4 regions of the Proteiniborus sp. MB09-C3 genome follow, and region 3 is predicted to be linked to each of the others. Evidence: predicted binding sites of a transcription regulator. Region 3 holds the regulator's gene; each other region holds the start of a gene.
The links. Region 3 encodes Rex, which represses fermentation and respiration genes when NADH is low (regulators of the CRP and FNR family bind a similar motif). Its sites were predicted from a motif close to ATTGTTAANNNNTTAACAAT; they were not measured.
Positions count from the first base shown of each region.

Region 1 (3,220 bases), 310 kb from region 3:
ACAGTTAAAGGCGGCTTCACAGGAGCTGAGGATAGGCCGGGATTATTCGAAGTTGCTGATGGCGGAACCCTTTTATTAGATGAAATCAACTCAATGCCTCTAGATCTTCAAGCAAAGCTTCTAAGGGCAATTCAGGACAAAACAGTAAGACGAGTAGGAGCAATAAAAACCACCAAGGTAGATGTAAGGATAATTGCAGCTATAAACATACATCCAGAAAAAGCAATAGAAGAAAAGCTATTAAGAAAGGACTTATACTATAGACTAAATGTAGTGTCTATAAATATTCCAGAGCTTAGAGATAGAACTGATGATATCCCTAGACTGGCTGATTACTTTATTCAAAAATACAATAAGCTTTTAAGAAAAAACATAAGAAAAATAGACGATGAAGCCATGGAGCTATTCATGAATTACACTTGGCCAGGAAATGTAAGAGAGCTAGAACACCTGATAGAAGGCATAGCGACCATATATGACACAGAAATCATAAAACTAGAACACCTCCCATCCCAAATACTAAGACAAGGGGATGTTTCTCTCGTCTTGTCAAGGGGGCAGGAGAGACAGGGGGACGTTTCTCTTGTCTTGCCTACAGAAGACTTTTCTTCTGTATCATCTGTAAAATATCATCCTGATATAGATAGCACAAGCTATGCTGACGAAGGGGCTATACACGAAGGCTCCTTAATTGGCAGCTTAGCAGCAAGACCTTTTGCTAATCTTCAGAATGACAAGAACGTCATGAATCCAGGAGAATTAAAAAGAACTGCACATATTGTACCGTTGAAAATGGCCTTAGAATCCATGGAAAAAGAAATGATTCATAATACTCTTGTAGCCACAGATTGGAATATTACCCACACAGCAGAGCAGCTTGATTTACCTAGACAGACATTACAATATAAAATAAAAAAATACGGATTAACAAAATAAGAAAATAACAGAAAAGTTTTCATAATCTTTAGAGAAGTGCTTAATATTGGGCGGCACTCTCTTTTTTATATCCATTTTAGACATAATACGACATAATACTCCACAAAACTACATGGAAATATGCATTAAAAAGATGGCATATTTTTTGCAATATATCTATTTGCTTAACTAGCAGGAAAACGTAATCATTATAATTAATTGTTTAACAATTTCTAGTGAGGGAATTAAAACTCCTTCGAAATTTAATCTTTGTTCACTTAAAGATAATAAACATTAAAAAAGGAGGAATTATTAATGAAAAAAGGATGTCCATACGGAACCCACAGAGTTATTGAGCCAAAAGGAGTATTGCCACAACCAGCTTTAAAAATTGACAACGACATGGATATTTATGACAACGAAATACTTATAGATGTCCAAACACTTAATGTTGACTCAGCAAGCTTTACACAAATAAAAGAACAAGCTGGCGGAGACATTGAAAAGATCAAAGAAATAATGAAAAACATAGTTGCAACAAAAGGGAAACATCAAAATCCTATAACTGGTTCAGGTGGAATGCTCATAGGAACAGTAGAAAAAATAGGCCCAGCACTAGAAGGAAAAACAGACCTTAAAGTAGGAGATAAAATAGCTACATTAGTTTCATTATCACTCACACCACTTAGAATAGATGAAATCCTTGAAGTGAGAAAAGACATAGACCAAGTAGACATTAAAGGAAAGGCAATACTATTTGAAAGCGGAATATATGCGGTTATTCCAAGTGACCTACCAGAAAATCTAGCATTATCAGTACTTGATGTAGCAGGAGCACCAGCCCAAGCAGCTAAACTAGTAAAGCCTGGAGATTATGTGGTAGTAATAGGCGGAACAGGTAAGTCAGGAATGCTTTGCCTATATGAAGCAAAGAAAAGAGTAGGTGTAACAGGAAAAGTAATATGTGTAGGAAGTACTGATAAAAGCGTAGCTAGAGCTAAATCAGCTAATCTAGCAGACGAATACATTAAAGTAGATGCAACAGATGCGGTAGCATTACATGATAAAGTAAAAGAACTGACAAATGGAAGAATGGCAGATATAACAATAAACTGCGTTAATATACCAAATACAGAAATGACAAGTATACTTGCAACAAGAGACGGAGGACTAATCTATTTCTTCAGCATGGCAACCAGCTTCACAAAGGCAGCTCTAGGAGCAGAAGGCGTAGGAAAAGATGTGACAATGATAGTAGGGAACGGATATACAAAAGGACATGCAGAGATATCATTACAAATAATGAGAGAAAGTGAAACCCTAAGAAAAATTTATACAGAACTGTATGCTTAGGGGTGATAGGGGAGAAGGAGGTTTTTCTTGTGAGATCCTACAAAGATATTGAGCTATGGAAAAACGTTTCCCAAGAGGAATGGGACGATTGGAAATGGCAGGTTAGAAATCGAATAACCACAGTAGATAAGCTAAAACAGGTGGTAAATCTTACAGAAAAAGAAGAGAAGGATATTGAAGAGACACTAAAAAAATTTAGAATGGGGATAACTCCTTATTATGCATCACTAATGGATAAGGATAATCAAGAATGCCCTATTAGAAAACAAGCAATACCTACAATATTAGAAACTCATTTAGGTGCAGCAGACATGGAAGATCCACTTCATGAGGACACGGATTCACCAGTACCAGGGCTTACTCATAGATATCCTGATAGAGTTCTTATGCTTATAACAGACCAATGCTCAATGTATTGCAGGCATTGTACAAGAAGAAGATTTGCGGGACAGCATGATTCAGCTATGGGAATGGATAGAATAGAGGCATCAATAGAATATATAAGAAATACACCACAAGTAAGAGATGTACTGCTCTCAGGGGGAGATGCACTTTTAGTATCAGACGAAAGACTTGAAACAATAATAAAGAAACTAAGGGAAATACCACATGTTGAAATCATAAGAATAGGTACACGTGTGCCAGTAGTACTGCCACAGAGAATTACAGATGATCTAGTAAGCATGCTTAAAAAGTATCATCCAATATGGCTTAATACTCACTTTAATCATCCAAAGGAAATAACAGAAGAATCAAAGAAGGCTATAACTAAACTAGCAGATGCAGGAATTCCATTAGGCAATCAATCAGTTTTACTAAGAGGAGTCAATGATTGTGTTCATATAATGAAGGAGCTAGTCCAAAATCTTGTTAAAATAAGAGTAAGACCTTATTATATTTATCAATGTGACTTATCCATGGGAATAGAACACTTCAGAACTTCTGTATCAAA
Region 1 covers NZ_CP127161.1:135,229-138,448, reverse strand. The annotation lists gene QO263_RS00645 (sigma-54 interaction domain-containing protein) at 1-936, shown strand, start outside; gene kdd (L-erythro-3,5-diaminohexanoate dehydrogenase) at 1,231-2,268, shown strand; gene kamA (lysine 2,3-aminomutase) at 2,298-3,220, shown strand, end outside.
Region 1: kdd (L-erythro-3,5-diaminohexanoate dehydrogenase) is a predicted target of Rex. The motif match lies at 1,127-1,146, and genes of this name have one in related genera.

Region 2 (3,220 bases), 830 kb from region 3:
ATATACTATAATGCAGAGCATGGACTTGTTGTAAATAAAAAAGATATAGATAAATATAAAGAAATATCTGATTTAAAGGGAAAGATCATTGGAGTTCAAAAAGGAGCAATACAGGAGGATATAGCAAAAGAGCAAATAGAATCTCCACAGATAAAAGCACTTGGAAAAGTATCTAATTTAATGCTTGAGCTTAAAACCGGGAAGGTCGATGCAGTTGTAGTGGAACAACCTGTGGCAAGCGCTTATGTAAAGGGCAATGATGAATTATATATGACTGATATTGTATTTAAAGATGAAGAAGGCGGTTCAGCAGTGGCTGTAAAAAAAGGAAATAAGGAATTATTAGAATCAATTAATAAAACTATTGAAAGACTAATGAAAGAAAACAAGATAGAAGAATTTGTAATCAATGCAAATGAAATTATGGACAATGAATAGGGTTAATATGTATGGCATTAGCCCTTATTAGGAGGTAAAGATTTGTTAGATTTTAGTTTTTTAAATAAATATTATATGTTTTTTATAATAGGTGCCAAGAATACTGTAGTTATAGCAATTTTTTCTGTAGTATTTGGAGTAGCTTTAGGTACTTTATTAGGGCTAATGAAGCAATCGAAAATAAAATTATTAAAATTTTTTTCAACAGCTTATATAGAATTTGTCAGAGGAACACCTCTATTAGTGCAATTATTTATAGTTTACTATGGTTTACCTATTAATCTTTCAGCAATCCCTGCAGGTATAGTAGCATTATCGCTTAATAGTGGTGCCTATGTAGCCGAAATAATTAGATCTGGGATTCAAGCTATTGATAAAGGACAGATGGAAGCAGCAAGATCTCTCGGTATGACTCATGTTCAGTCAATGAGATATATTATACTTCCTCAGGCACTAAAGAACATATTACCTGTATTAGGAAACGAGTTTATTACTGTTATAAAAGAATCTTCCATAGTATCTGTAATTGGTGTACCTGAAATAATGTACAATGCTGAAACAGTAAGAGGTAATACCTTTAAACCTTTTGAGCCTCTTTTAGCAGCTGCCGTAATTTATTTTGTGCTAACATACACACTATCTAAGCTAGTAGGTAGAGTGGAGAGGAGGTTAAAGACAAGTGATTGAGATTAGTAATCTAAATAAAAAATTTGGAGATTTAGAAGTTTTAAATAACATAACAACAAATATAAAAAAAGGTGAAGTTCTAGTTATCATCGGTCCTAGTGGTTCAGGGAAAAGTACTTTTTTGAGATGCCTTAATCTACTTGAAGAACCTACATCAGGAGAAATAATTTTTGAAGGAAAATCCATTACAAGTAAAAAAAATGATATAAATCTACAAAGACAAAAGATGGGGATGGTATTTCAGCAATTTAATCTTTTCCCTCATCTAACTGTATTAGAAAATATAGCTATAGCTCCAATGAAAGTTAAAGGGATGTCACAGGAAGAGGCTGGGAATATTGCTGTAAAGCTTCTTAAGAGGATTGGCTTAGAAGACAAAACCAATACTTATCCTCAAAATCTCTCGGGAGGTCAGAAGCAAAGAATAGCTATAGCTAGAGCTTTAGCCATGTCGCCAGATGTGCTGTTGTTTGATGAGCCTACATCTGCATTAGATCCTGAAATGGTTGGAGAGGTACTAGATGTTATGAAGGGCTTGGCTAAAGAAGGTATGACAATGATAGTAGTTACCCATGAAATGGGTTTTGCTAAAGAAGTAGCTGATAGAGTATTTTTTATGGATAAAGGCTTTATAATAGAGGAAGGAACAGCTGAAGAAATATTTAAGACACCTAAAAATCAAAGAACAAAAGAATTTCTTGCCAAGCTTTTAGTCTAACCAAGGCAATGAATATTAATTTTAGATAATAGTTGTTAAATATTTGTCAAGAATATTTAACACAAACTTAATTTAATTATGATTTTAAGCTATTGCCCTTTAGATGAACTATTGGTTATAATGTGAGTGGATTGACTAAATACAATGTCTAAAGGAGTGGGAAAATGCAAAATATTGTGGCAGGTAAAGAGAAAAGAAAAATTCCTTATTTAGATACGCTTGCCTTTCTTGTTTTATTAATAACATTCTTTGGTTATATAGGTATTAAAATGGGAATTAGCAACATGTTTTCAACTATCATGGCAACAGCTTATCAGCTCCTAGTAGACACAGTACTATATATAATGGCAATCGCAGTATTAGCAGGTGCCTTTGGTAAACTAGCTACAGAGTTTGGATTGGTAAAGATATTGAATAAGATTTTTTCACCGCTTATGAGACCTTTATACAGTCTCCCTGGAGTTGCTTCTCTTGGAATAATAACGACATATCTGTCAGATAATCCTGCTATTATTTCACTAGCAAAGGATGACGAATATATTAGCTATTTTGAAGAATATGAAACTCCATGCTTATGTAATCTTGGTACAGCATTTGGAATGGGATTGATTGTTACAACTTTTATGATAGGATTAGGGTATTTTAAAGAAGCAGTAGTAGGAAATCTTGGGGCCATAATTGGCAGCATAGTTAGTGTAAGAATCATGGCCTATAGAACGAGAAAAGCTATGGGTGTGAGCAAGGCTACTGTTGAAAAGAATTCATATAAAAGGGATTTATCAGATACATTGATAGAGAGATCAGAAGGTAGTTTTTTTGAGAGATTTCTCACTGCTTTTCTAGAAGGCGGAAAGCTTGGAGTAGATATAGGGCTTAGCATAATTCCTGGAGTGCTCGTAATATGTACTATTATCATGATACTCACCTTTGGCCCGTTAGACCCTTCTATAGGATATCAAGGAGAGGCTTTTGAAGGAGTAGGGTTATTGCCTAAAATAGGAGAATTGATTGCTCCTGCTTCTAAAGTATTATTTGGATTTGAAAGACCAGAGGCTATAGCATTTCCTATAACTGCTCTTGGCGCAGTTGGAGCAGCATTAAGCTTAGTTCCAAATTTCTTGAAAAATGGGATTATCGGTTCAAATGAAATAGCAGTATTTACAGCTATGGGAATGTGCTGGAGTGGCTTTTTAAGTACACATGTTGCAATGCTCGATGCATTAGGACATAGAAAATTGATTGGTAAAGCAATAGGAAGCCATACTATTGGTGGAATAATTGCTGGTATATCAGCTCATTACATTCTAGTTCTAATAAATTCCTTAAGTAAACTATTCTAGGATAATAAAATTATTGACAACTTAACATAATAAGATT
Region 2 covers NZ_CP127161.1:2,878,578-2,881,797, reverse strand. The annotation lists gene QO263_RS14110 (ABC transporter substrate-binding protein) at 1-438, shown strand, start outside; gene QO263_RS14105 (amino acid ABC transporter permease) at 514-1,125, shown strand; gene QO263_RS14100 (amino acid ABC transporter ATP-binding protein) at 1,118-1,843, shown strand; gene QO263_RS14095 (CD0519/CD1768 family membrane protein) at 2,008-3,183, shown strand.
Region 2: QO263_RS14095 (CD0519/CD1768 family membrane protein) is a predicted target of Rex. The motif match lies at 1,875-1,894, and genes of this name have one in related genera.

Region 3 (3,220 bases):
CTTGAAAAGGGTTGTTTTTCCTACACCATTAGGTCCTATAAGCCCAACCTTTTCTCCTCTATATATTTTGAAGCTTACATCACTAAACAGAATGCGTTCATCAAAGGATTTATTTAGGTTTTCTACAGACATTACATCATTTCCACTCTTTACCTTTGGCTCAAATCTAATTTTAGTTTTTTTACTTTCATTAGCAGGAGAATCTATCCTTTTCATCTTATCTAGCATTTTTTGTCTGCTTTGGGCTTGTCTTATATATCTTTGTCCTCCGTAGGACATAAATCTTCTAATGATTTCCTCCTGTCTTGAAATTTCTTTTTGCTGTTCTTCATATTTTTTCTCTAAAAGCTCTAACTCATCTTTTCTCTTTTTCATAAAGCTAGTGTAATTTCCACCATATATTTTTAATAGAGAGCTTTCTAGATAAAATATTTTGGACACAGTATTATCAAGAAAATATCTATCATGAGATATTATTATTGCTGCACCCTTGTATTCCTTAATATATCTTTCTAGCCAGTCTATGGCTTGTATATCAAGGTGGTTAGTAGGCTCGTCTAAAAGTAGAATATCAGGCTTGCTTAAGAGTAGCTTTGCAAGCATAACTCTTGCTTTTTGTCCGCCACTCAAATGAGTTACAGGCATATAGAGCTGTTCTTCACTAAAACCTAGTCCTTTTAGAGTTCCTTTAATTTCGCTTTTAAAGCCATATCCATTTTTATTTTGAAATTCTTCCATGAGATGAGCATATTCATCCATTAAGGAGTCCAGCAGTTTTGATTCTTGCTTTTGACCTTCTGCACTGATACTATGCTCAAGCTCTCTCAGTTTTTCCTCCATGCCTATTAAAGGTGTGAATACATCCATAACTTCATCAAAAATAGACTTATCGCTTTCTATTTGTGTGTTTTGCTCAAGATAGCCTATTTTACAATCCTTTGATACATATATTTCTCCAGAATCCATAGAAATTCTTCCACACAAAATATTAAATAATGTTGATTTGCCAGCTCCGTTTAGACCAACAAGACCAACTTTTTCATTATCATTTAGTGAAAAAGTGATTTTATCTAGTATTGTATCTATTACATAGCTTTTAGATATATTGCTACATGATAAAACTATCACTTTGTTTCCTCCTCGCTTCATACTAATTATTATAATTTTATCAAAAAACGTTTAAAAAAGAAACAATAGGGTATTATTTTTAAAAGGGTAAGAAACAATACTATTGATATAATGGAAATTGGTTACTATTGTCAAATTGACAGAAATTTAACCTAATGATATAATATTTTAAATATTTCGCGACATGAAAATCTGAATAAGAGTGGGTGGAAAATTTATATGGAAAAAGAAAATCGAGTTTCTATGGCAGTCATAAGACGACTACCTAAATACTACAGATACTTAGGTGAACTATTAGATAAAGATATCAATAGAATATCATCCCAAGAACTAAGTAATATTACTGGGTTTACAGCTTCCCAAATAAGACAGGATTTAAATAATTTTGGAGGATTCGGACAGCAAGGCTATGGCTATAATGTTGAAGAGCTATATAAACAGCTTGGTAAAATTTTAGGCTTGGAGAGAACTTATAAAGCTGTTTTAGTAGGTGCAGGCAATCTTGGGCAGGCAATAGCAAATTATAGAGGGTTTGAAGATGCTGGATTTAAGCTTTTAGCTCTATTTGATAAGAATCCTAAGGTAATAGGTTTAAAAATTAGAGATATTGAGATACATGATGTTGATTTACTTGAAAAATTTATTGCAGATAATGGAGTTGAAATAGGAATTATAACTACTCCAAAGGAACATGCACAGGGAGTAGCAGATAAATTTATTAAAAGTAATATAAAAGGCATATGGAACTTTGCTCCTACTGATCTAAAGGTTCCTGAGGATGTTGTAGTTGAAAATGTTCATTTAAATGAGAGCTTATTTATATTGTCATATATGTTTAAAGAAGTGAATAAAGAATAAAACGTGTCGGAAAGCAAAAAGGCGACAAACTGTGTGAAAATCGTCATCCTGAGACAGGTAGTATAAACCCTACTCACTAAGAATCTATACATGTAGGACACTTAACATGTTTTGAAACTTTTTGAGGGCTTCAAATTACAAATTTTTCGAGACATTTGCAGCTGTGATGCTTGCTTATTGGATTATAACCTCTATATTTGGTCAACTTCAAAAGATACTAGAAAAGAAATTAAACAGTGTATACTAAGTATTATTTTATAAATTCACATTAGGAGCTATGATCTCTTTGAACTACAAGGATGTCATAGCTCTTTTGTATAAATCAATTACTAGATTCTGTAGTTGAAAATGTTTGCCTAAATGAGAATTTACTTATGTTATTATGAAATATGTTTTAAAAAGTAAATGAAAAACGGGTAGTGTCCGTATATTGGACACATAGTGTAGTAATAACAGACAAAAACAGACTATTTTTGAGTTTCAATGTAATTAAATGGTGAAGGATTCGAAATTATGTTACTAATATCTTATTATGATACTTATGGAGCCAAACCCTCAGTTTTACTTGAATACTTAGCCTATTTTCCTGCTTTTCTTATTGAGCAAATAACGTTATTTTATTAACAAACATCATGAAAAAGTTCGATAATTAAGTCGTTGTGATTAGCTATCAGTCGCATAAAGTGCTTAATTATTGCCATATTGTTAAGAAAATGTAAGACAAGAGATTAACAAAGATAATAGATATTTAATTTCTATTGAAGTATAATAAAATAAATGGCAAGAGTTTTGCATATATAAAATGAAGTATGTTATAAAAATATCAATATTTTTTCTATAATACAAAATAATGAGGAGGGAATAAAATGAATTTTAGCCTTACAAATGAACAGGAAGCCATAAGAAAAGTCATGAGGGAGTTTGCTGAAAAAGAGATAAAGCCAATAGCAGCAGAAATTGACGAGACAGAAAGATTCCCCAGAGAAAGCGTAGAAAAAATGGCAAGGTATAATATGTTAAGCATACCTATACCAGAGCAATATGGCGGTGCAGGTGGAGATGAGGTAGCTTATGCAATAGCTATAGAAGAGCTTTCAAAAGTGTGTGGAACTACTGGGGTAATATGCTCTGCACATACATCTCTTGGTTGTTGGCCTATATTGAAATTTGGAACAGAGGAGCAAAAGCAAAAATATTTGGTACCCTTAGCTAAAGGAGAGTACCTAGGAGCATT
Region 3 covers NZ_CP127161.1:3,704,955-3,708,174, reverse strand. The annotation lists gene abc-f (ribosomal protection-like ABC-F family protein) at 1-1,128, opposite strand, end outside; gene QO263_RS18125 (redox-sensing transcriptional repressor Rex) at 1,348-1,986, shown strand; gene QO263_RS18120 (acyl-CoA dehydrogenase) at 2,853-3,220, shown strand, end outside.

Region 4 (3,220 bases), 320 kb from region 3:
ATTTATGAGGAGTGATTATGTGAAAACTAGGATTATTACAGATAGTGCATGCGATTTGTCACTTGATTTAATTAAAAAATTTGAAATAGACCTATTGCCTATACTAGTTTATCTAGGAGAAAATGAATATAAAGACGGAGAAACATTAAAACCAAAAGAGCTTTATGATAACATGAGGGAAGGAAAAGTATATAAGACAGCTCAAATACCACCTCATGTATTTAAAGAAAAATTTGAAGAATATGCAAAGAAAAAAGAGCCTTGTATTTACATAGCTTTTTCATCTGGACTATCTGGAACATATCAAGCCTCTCTCATGGCAAAAAATGAAATACTAGAAGATTATCCAGATTTCGATTTAACCATAATAGACACAAAATGTGCATCTGGTGGCTTTGGACTAGTAGTGCTAAAGGCTGCTCAAATGGCTAAAGAAGGTGTCTCAAAGGAAGACATAGTAAAAACAGCTATTTTTTATTCTAAGCATATGGAGCATATATTTACAGTGGATGATTTAGAGTATCTGTATAGAGGAGGACGAGTTAGCAGAACAGCTGCTGTAGTAGGCTCTCTTCTAAATATTAAACCTATACTTCATGTAGAAGATGGGAAGCTAATTCCTCTAGAAAAGATAAGAGGAAGAAATAAGGTTTTAAAAAGAATGATAGAGATAATTGAAGAAAGAGGAGCTAATTTAAGCAGACAAACCATAGGTATAACTCATGGAGATGACCTAGAAGTAGCTATGAAAGCAAAAGAAATGATAGAAGAAAGATTTAAATGTAAGGAATTTGTCATAGGAACTATAGGTTGCGCTGTTGGAGCACATTCAGGCCCTGGAACTTTAGCTATATTTTTTTTGAACGAAGAGGAATAAAAATATACTATAAAAAAGCTTCATAATCTTTTCATGAAGCTTTTTTATATATAGTAAAAAGTCTGTTAATATGGAAATTATGTTATTTGATTTAGAAAAGACCTTTCTTAACTTTTCGTAATAATTATATTAATTTGCTATAGCCTGCTCAAACACTTAGCTTGATAAGTTATTATAATTTAGCAACAACATTGATAAAAATATAACAAACAAGTATACTGTATTTATAGATTATATTAAGCGAATTAAAAGGGAAAAAATTTTAGCAAACATTGTTAATAATATAACAATAAAGAAGGGGGATTGCAATTATGGTAACTATAAATGTCTGCATTGGCAGTGCATGTCACTTAAAGGGGGCCTACGAAGTGATAAATAATCTGCAACATATTATAGAAGAAAGAGAGCTGTCAGAAAAGGTTATTGTAAAGGCCGCCTTTTGCCTAGGGGAATGTACAAAGGCAGTATCTGTAAGAGTTGATGAGGATAAAGTAGTTTCAGTTGGGGAGGAAACTGTGAAGGAATTTTTTGAACAGCATGTAGTTGGGAGGCTATAAAATGAAATTTATAAGTTTTACAAGGGAGAATTGCAACAACTGCTATAAATGCTTGAGAACATGTCCTTCTAAAGCCATAACTATTCTTGAAGATCATGCTGAAATAGTTGATGATTTATGTATTTCTTGTGGGAAATGTCAGGTTGTATGCCAAAAAGAGGCACTACATATTAAGAGTAATATAGAACAAGTAAAAGAGGCTATACAAAATAAAAAAAGAGTGATAGCTAGTATAGCACCATCATTTCCTGGAGCATTTAATATAGATGATGAGTATAAAATTGTAACAGCATTAAAGCTCCTTGGATTTGAAATGGTTGAGGAAACAGCAATAGGTGCTGAAATAGTACTAGATTATTATGATAAGTATTGGGAAGAAGAAAAATATGAAAACCTTATTACTACAAGCTGTCCTTCAGTTAATAATCTCATAGAAAAATACTATCCTTCATTGACTAAATACATGATACCAGTAGTATCTCCAATGATTGCCCATGGAAAGTTATTAAAGCATAGATATGGAATGGATAGTGTAGTAGTATTCATAGGGCCATGCCTTGCTAAAAAAGCCGAGGCAGAAGATTTTCAGCACAGGGGAATAATCGATTCTGTTTTGACCTTTGAAGAATTATCACATTGGTTTGCAGAAGAAAATATAGTATTGAACAATCTCAAACCTCAGCCCTTTAACCATACTTCATACAAGAGGGGAAGCTCATTTCCTGCAAAAGGAGGATTGGTTGATCATAATGGTTCTAATGAAAGTAAGTATGAAATAATGAGGATAAATGGAGTAGAAAACTGTAAGGAATTTCTCGAGTGCATTGAAAATAACAGCATAAGTGGTATTTTTGTAGAATTAAATATATGTAATAACAGCTGTATAGATGGACCGGGAATGCCTAGAGACAATACCAACCATTATGTTAGGAAGGATAAAATAAAAGGATATATAAATAAAAAGAGAAATCGCAATCAAGGCGATATTGAATATAATTATGAAAAGATTGATTTTACTAAGATATTTTTTAATAGAAAGGCAAATAGAAAAACTGCTTCTGAGAAAGAGCTTAGAGAGATATTAGGGAAAATGGGCAAGCATAAGCCAGAAGATGAGCTTAATTGTAATGCATGTGGTTATTTTTCATGTAGAGAAAAGGCGGAATCCGTATTTGAGGGAATGTCCGATATAAATATGTGTCTGCCTTTTATGAGAGCAGAAGCAGAAAGTCTAAGAAATGTTATATTTGAAAATAGCCCAAACATAATTTTCCTTCTAGATGAAGAGCTTTGCGTAAAGGAATTTAATCCTAAATCTGAAAGAGCATTTGGAATAAAGGCTGAGAATATAAAAGGGGAGCCTATATTAAAGCTCATAGATGAAGATATTTTTAGGAGAGTTATTTCAACTAAAGAGAATTTAGTAGGCCAAAAAGTTTTTTATCCTGAATATGGTCTAGTTCTAATAGGAAATATTATATATCTTGAAAAGGAAAAAGTTTTAATGGTAATTATGACTGATGTGACCTTGGCGGAAAAAAATAAGGAAGAGCTTGCTATAGTAAAAGAAAAGACTATAAATGCAGCACAGGAAGTAATCGAAAAGCAGATGAGAGTAGCTCAAGAGATTGCAAGTCTTCTAGGGGAGACTACTGCAGAGACAAAGGTTATACTTACAAAGCTAAAGGATATAGCTCTAGGGGAAGCAGGTGATATTTAATGGACTTCTTCGTAGACGTTGCATATGACAGTCTAAACAAATATGGAGAAGAGCTTTGTGGAGATA
Region 4 covers NZ_CP127161.1:3,385,902-3,389,121, reverse strand. The annotation lists gene QO263_RS16720 (DegV family protein) at 20-877, shown strand; gene QO263_RS16715 ((2Fe-2S) ferredoxin domain-containing protein) at 1,189-1,434, shown strand; gene QO263_RS16710 ([Fe-Fe] hydrogenase large subunit C-terminal domain-containing protein) at 1,436-3,154, shown strand; gene QO263_RS16705 (SpoIIE family protein phosphatase) at 3,154-3,220, shown strand, end outside.
Region 4: QO263_RS16715 ((2Fe-2S) ferredoxin domain-containing protein) is a predicted target of Rex. The motif match lies at 1,149-1,168, and genes of this name have one in related genera.